2 regions of the Methylomonas sp. HYX-M1 genome follow, and region 2 is predicted to be linked to the other one. Evidence: predicted binding sites of a transcription regulator. Region 2 holds the regulator's gene; the other holds the start of a gene.
The links. Region 2 encodes HrcA, which represses chaperone genes, less so after heat shock. Its sites were predicted from a motif close to TNTTAGCACTCNNNNNNNNNGAGTGCTAANA; they were not measured.

Region 1: a site for HrcA is predicted at 1,727-1,757, ahead of rpoH (RNA polymerase sigma factor RpoH). Genes of this name have one in related genera too.

The regions. Positions count from the first base shown of each region.
Region 1 covers NZ_CP160405.1:3,425,623-3,429,037, reverse strand. The annotation lists gene AB0A83_RS15490 (hypothetical protein) at 1-977, shown strand, start outside; gene AB0A83_RS15485 (SUMF1/EgtB/PvdO family nonheme iron enzyme) at 1,136-1,246, opposite strand; gene rpoH (RNA polymerase sigma factor RpoH) at 1,799-2,650, shown strand; gene AB0A83_RS15475 (2-isopropylmalate synthase) at 2,922-3,415, shown strand, end outside.
Region 2 covers NZ_CP160405.1:1,274,085-1,277,499, forward strand. The annotation lists gene AB0A83_RS06025 (VacJ family lipoprotein) at 86-829, opposite strand; gene hrcA (heat-inducible transcriptional repressor HrcA) at 1,202-2,242, shown strand; gene grpE (nucleotide exchange factor GrpE) at 2,293-2,937, shown strand; gene dnaK (molecular chaperone DnaK) at 3,006-3,415, shown strand, end outside.

The sequences.
Region 1 (3,415 bases), 2.2 Mb from region 2:
ATAGCATCCGGTTCGCACAACGCTCGATTAGTCTGAGTGGGCGTTCCTTGACCGCACTATTGGGTGCGCCTTATGTGCTGCCGGCTAGCGCTACTCAAGGCAGCGACATGACTGTGCAGCAACTGGCCGACAGCTTGATGCCGCTCGGCTGGACTATCAATTGGAACGCCCCTACCTGGATAGTGCCGGCCGGGGCTTGGAGTTACACCAATCAGACGCCTATCCAGGCCTTAGTGGGGCTAGTCGCTGACATCGGTTGCGTAGCGGTGCCGCACAACAGTTTGCAACAAATCACCGTGCAACCGCGCTATCCGGTTTATCCCTGGTACTTCAGCGTTGCGGCGGCCGATCTGGCGATACCCGAGGCGGCCTTGAAGCAAGTCAGCCTGCGGCCGGCCATCGCCACTCAAGCCAACGGCGTCTACGTGCACGGCGGCGACATCGGCGGCGTGCTCGGTTGGTGCCGTCTGGCAGGCAGCGCCGGCGACCGCTTGGCGCCCACCGTCAGCAACGCGCTGATGACCGACGTGATCGGCTGCCGGCTATTGGGCGAGCGCATCCTGTCCGGCCAGCAGCCGGCGCCGGTGATCAAGTCGGCCACCCTGCCGCTGGATAACGACGTATTCCCCTTGGCTCGGGTCGGGCAGTTGGTGGCGATCACATTGGGCGGCGAGATCGTCAAGGGCGTGATCAATAGCGTGGCGATCGAAGCCGGCCTGGACAGCGTCAACCAGACCATTCAAATCGGCGAGGAAACCGCCAACGTCTGGACCGCCTTTACCAGTTTATTGCCGCGCGACCCGTTGCTGGTCGGCACGGTGGCCAGCAGCGCGAACGACGTCAGCGTGGTGACGCTATTGGACGGCGGCGTGGTCAGCGTGCGAGGAACGGGCACGGTGGGCGGGAGGGTTTATATCCGGGCCGGTCGCATCGAGGGGCCGGCGCCGGCAATGGGGGTGAATGAGATTGTGGTTTAACGGTGGGTTATGTACGCTTTTAATGTATGTTTTTGAAATAACCTTTTTATATCAGCAACAAAAAAGGGCTTTACGGCCCTTTTTTATTGTGCGTGTGCCCATGGCTTGGCGCAGCGGGATAAAATTCGCCGAGTTTTCCCGGTTAGCGGCAGGCACTATCAATTGTCCGTCCATTCCCAGACATTGCCCAACACGTCGAACAGACCAAAGGTGTTCGGTTGGAATTGCGCGACCGGTGCGGTATAGCAAAGCCGTCCGTAACTATTCAGCCCAATTCAAAATAAAGCTTGGCAAGGTTTTCCGTTAAAAGGTGATTTTGAGATGATCTTGTCCGAAACGTATCTAATCGGCCACTCAAGCGTCCCTACAGGGCTTATCCGCCGAGACAAATCTCGAGCCATCCGACAGAAAAATCGCCTGCGCGCTTCTCGAATATTTTGGGTTCGGCCATCGGGCTATTTGAGAATGCACGGAAATGCAAAGAAGTACAAAAACCCGCGTATCATCCCGTCATCCGATGACCGCGTTCCGCCTTCCGCATGGCGGGATGTTATTGCTGAATTGGCGCGTGCCAACTCTGAATTGCATCAGACCCATCCGGGCCTGAAATGAAGTTTTGCAACAGGCCCCGAAGGCCAAAGATCTCATGAAAACTACATTCAGGTGCTGAAAGAATACCTTGCGAAATTCGCGACGGTGGCCTGGGTTGTAGTAGTGAATGCTGGAAGCGAAAATAAATTTTCAGCTGTTATTAGCACTCTTGTGAATCGAGTGCTAAAATCGTCTCCAGTTAAACAATTGTGGATTGATTGGAGTTGGCAATGAATATGTTGGCTTTACCGGTGAATTTGACGGTTGGGACGTTCGACAGTTATTTGGCTCTGATTGCGCGTGTGCCGAAATTGTCGGCCGAGCAAGAATACGATTTGGCGGTTCGCTACCGGGACGATGGCGATTTGAGCGCTGCTCGAGAGTTGGTGATGTCTAATCTGCGCTTTGTGGCCCACGTCGCCAGAGGGTATGCCGGATACGGTTTGCCTATGGCGGACATCGTTCAAGAGGGCAACGTCGGCTTGATGAAAGCGGTTAAGCGCTTCGATCCGGATATGGGGGTGCGCTTGGTGTCGTTCGCCGTACATTGGATTAAGGCCGAGATACACGAATACGTGATAAAAAATTGGCGTATTGTCAAGGTGGCTACGACTAAAGCTCAGCGTAAGTTGTTCTTCAACTTGAGAAAGTTGAAAAAGGATCTGAATCATTTATCGCCGGCCGATGCCGCTGCGATTGCCGAAAATCTGGACGTCGGTGTCGACGTGGTTTACGAAATGGAGAGACGTATGGACGGAGCGGACGTCGCTCTGGAACCCGGCGCCGAAGACGAAGACGACCGCCAAGTCGCGCCTATCGCGTACTTGGAACAACAAAACGCCGACCCGGCCTTGTTGTTGGAAAACAGCGATTGGCAAGAGCGCAAGGAAGACATTTTGGTTAATGCGATGGCCGAACTGGACGACAGAAGCCGCGATATTTTAGTCAGCCGCTGGTTGTCGGAAGAAAAAGCCACGTTGCACGACTTGGCCGATCGTTACCAGGTGTCGGCGGAACGTATCCGGCAACTGGAGCAAAGCGCAATGAAAAAACTCAAAGCGGTCATGGTGTTGGCCGCATAATTGCCAAGAGGCAAGCGCTTCGGCAGCCGGAGCGTTTGCCTTGCTAAAACGCTCGCGCTTGAGTCGTTTGCCGCAATCGGCTATAGTGCGCGCCATGACAGCCGTAATCCCTATCACATCAAGCACTTCGATTTCAGGCCCTGCCCTATGCAATGCGGCTTGCGTCCTATCTTTGAGACTGCTGCCCTGAGGGGCAACTACTCTATCCCGCGTTTAACAAATACTTTTTATTTCCCGGCCGCAGGGCCGATAGTTTCATGACGGAGTCCTCATGAAAGACAGATTGATTATTTTCGATACGACTTTGCGCGACGGCGAACAAAGCCCGGGTGCATCGATGACGCGCGACGAAAAAGTGCGAATTGCCAGAGCGCTGGAGCGGATGAAAGTCGATGTGATAGAAGCAGGCTTTCCGGCCGCCAGTCAGGGCGATTTCGAAGCGGTGCAGGCGGTGGCCGACGCGATCAAAGACAGTACCGTGTGCGGTTTGGCCAGAGCTTTAGACAAGGATATAGACCGGGCCGGCGAAGCCTTGAAAGGCGCCAAAAGTTCGCGCATCCATACCTTCATCGCGACTTCGCCTATCCATATGGCGAAAAAACTGAACATGCAGCCGGATCAGGTGATCGAGTATGCGGTGCGGGCGGTTAAGCGGGCGCGGCAATATACCGACAATGTGGAGTTTTCGCCGGAGGACGCCGGTCGTTCCGAAGAGGATTTTTTGTGCCGCATCCTGGAAGCTGTGATCGACGCCGGCGCCAGCAC
Region 2 (3,415 bases):
CTGATTCGATCCCAAGTCGCCAAATACTAACGCGTGCTCCAGCCGGCATTTTTATTCGGAGCGATTTGCCTTGGCGGCATCCGCCTCAATAAGGATTTACCGGGGACAGTTTGTCATCCAGTTCCTCGATGTCCAGCAAGTCTTGCGGCGGTACGTTGCCGTCATGAACCAAATAATTTCTTTGCGACAGGTAGGCACCGCGGAAAAAAGCGTAGCGATCTAAAGCGGCTTCAGTGGCGATTTTTTCGTTTTCCAAATTATCCGCCCGTAAATCGGTCGTATTTAGCGCGCCTAGGCCGATGGATACGGCCCGGGAGACCGTGGCCGAGGAAAAATATAAGCCCGTATAGCTAATCGGATTGGTGGCTGTGTCGCCCAGCAAACCGAATATTCCACGCGGCGAACTCGGTCCTAATAACGGCAAGACTAAATACGGGCCGGCGGGGACTCCCCAGACGCCCAAGGTTTGATCGAAATCTTCCTTATGCTTGGGGAAGTCCAAGCCGCTGGCAACGTCGATTAATCCGCCTATACCCGCCGTGGTATTGAGCAGCAAGCGCGCGGTATCCTGGCCGGCTTCGTCCAGCTTACCTTGCAGGGTGTTATTGATGACGACGCGGATGTCGTCCAAGTTGCTGAAGAAATTGGTCACGCCGCTGTCTACGATGTCGGGCGTTATCCAGCGGTAACCTCTGGCGACCGGTTTCATCACGTAATCGTCCAGGCTATCGTTGAATCCCTGCATGCTGCGGTTCCACCCCTCGAACGGGTCGTCCGGGTTTTTCGCAGCGCTTGAGGCGCATCCGGTCGCTAATATGATGATGGCCATTGCGGGCGCTAATAAACGGGATGGTCCCAAACGCATGCTTTTATACCTCGTTAGTTGTAGGCCGGCACAAGGGGTGGCGCAACATAGCACACAATGCCGGCTAGTCGGCAAGGAATTATAGGCGGTGGCGGAACAAATAGGACCTGCCGGCTTAGCTACCGATTAAAGTTAAATTTCGCTATCGCAACAGGGCTCGTTTGCCAGTTCTTCGCAAGCAGCATACGTAAAATCGGCTCATAAAGCGTTAGCCCGTGTAAGTCGTATTTGGAGAAACCGGCCGGCAGGGCGGTTGACAAGGTTTCGGCTTGCTGTTAGCTTTCCTGGCACTCTTGGGCTTAGAGTGCTAATAGTGGTTTTTCGGGTGGAGTGGTTGTGGCCAGTAATCCAGATTTAAACGACAGGTCTTTGTACCTATTAAAAACCTTGGTTGAGCGTTATATCCAAGACGGACAGCCCGTTGGATCGCGCGTGTTATCCAAGGATGCGAATCTCAAACTGAGTCCGGCAACCATTCGCAACGTGATGGCCGATTTGGAAGATTTGGGATTGATTCATTCGCCGCACACCTCCGCCGGCAGAGTACCCACCGTCAGCGGCTACCGTTTGTTCGTCAACAGTTTGCTGACGGTTAAGCCTTTGCAATTGCAGGAATTGGATCAGTTGCATAGCCACATGTTGTCGGAAGCCGACGCGCCGGCCGAGTTATTGTCCAAGGCTTCCAAGTTGTTGTCTGAAGTCAGCAAAATGGCAGGTGTGGTGACTTTGCCGCGCCGGGAGTCGGTCACGCTGCGGCACATCGAATTCCTGCCGATGTCGAGTGGCCGGGTTCTGGTGATATTCGTGACCGACGGCGACGAAGTGCATAACAAGATTATCCATACCGAGCGGGTTTTCGCCGCATCGGAATTGCAGCAGGCCGCCAATTACCTGAATTCGGTCTATAGCGGTCAAAGTCTGGCTCGCATCCGGGAACTGATTTTATCCGACATGGAACAGGATAAGAACCAGGTCAATCAGGGCATGATAGATGCGGTGAATATGGCTAAATTGGCGTTCGAGCAGCAGCCGAAGGAAGATTATGTGCTAAGCGGCGAGACCAATCTGATGGGGTTTTCGGAATTGTCGCATATGGATAGATTGAAACAGTTGTTCGAGGCATTCAGTCAGAAGCAAGGAGTGATTCACCTGTTGGATCAATGTCTTAACTCGGAAGGCGTGCAGATTTTCATCGGCGAGGAGTCCGGGTACCGGGCCTTCGATCATTGCAGTTTGGTGACTTCGTCCTATTCGGTCAACGATGAAGTGGTCGGGGTACTCGGAGTGATCGGCCCTACCCGGATGGCTTACGAGAAAATCATTCCCTACGTCGACGTTACCGCAAAATTATTGGGAGCGGCCTTGAATAGTAAATAATCGTCCCTATCGTTTACGGACTGAAAAAAATTAATACTGTGGAGTAGAACATGAGTCATCAGCAATCAAGCCACGAGCAGCAGACAGACAGTGAATTAATTGCCGAAGTGCTTGAGCAAACCAAACACGCGTTTAACGAGCCGGTTGGAGAAGAGGCGCCGCAGTCTGCCGAGCAAAGCGCGGAACTGGATGCTTTACGTGCCCAGTTGGAAGAAGCGCAGCAACAGGCGGCGGCCAATTTGGATAAAGCCATGCGTGCTGCGGCGGAGATGGACAATCTGAAAAAGCGCATACAAAAAGAATTGGACGACGAGCGCAAATACGGATTGGCCAAGTTCGCAAAAGAATTGCTTTCGGTCCTGGATAGCCTGGAATTAGGTATACAAGCCGCTACCGGCGACAGCCCGGAGATGGCTAAATTACGCGAGGGCAGCGAGCTGACGATTAAGCAGTTCGAATCCGTATTTGCAAAATTCAACATCGAAGCAATCGATCCCACCGGTCAACCGTTTAATCCGGAGTTGCATCAGGCGATGGTCATGCAGCCGAGTACCAGCGTTGAGCCGGGTCACGTTATTACCGTATTCCAAAAAGGTTATGTGCTGAACGGCCGCTTGTTGCGCCCGGCTATGGTGGTCGTGGCAAAAGCGGAAGACAAACCCGCCGATAGTGCAAAAATCGATGAGCAGGCTTGAAATTTAAATCATCAACCGCATATCGCTAACAACTTATTTACAACTAAATTCAAGTCCGGAGAACATCAATGGGTAAAATGATCGGTATAGATTTGGGAACCACCAATTCTTGCGTGGCGGTGCTGGACAACGGCACCGCGCGCGTCATCGAAAACAGCGAAGGCGCGCGTACCACGCCTTCCATCATCGCCTTTACCGGCGACAACGAAGTGTTGGTCGGTCAGTCCGCCAAACGTCAGGCGGTCACCAATCCGGAAAACACCTTGTTTGCGATCAAGCGTTTGATCGGCCGCCGCTTTAAAGAAGACGCGGTGCAAAAAGACATCAAAATGGTGCCTTACAAAATCATCGAAGCCAACAACGGCGACGCTTGGGTGGAGTGTCACGGTAAGAAAATGGCGCCGCCGGAAGTGTCTTCCCGTGTATTGATGAAACTGAAAAAAGACGCCGAAGCCTTTTTGGGCGAAGAGGTTACCGA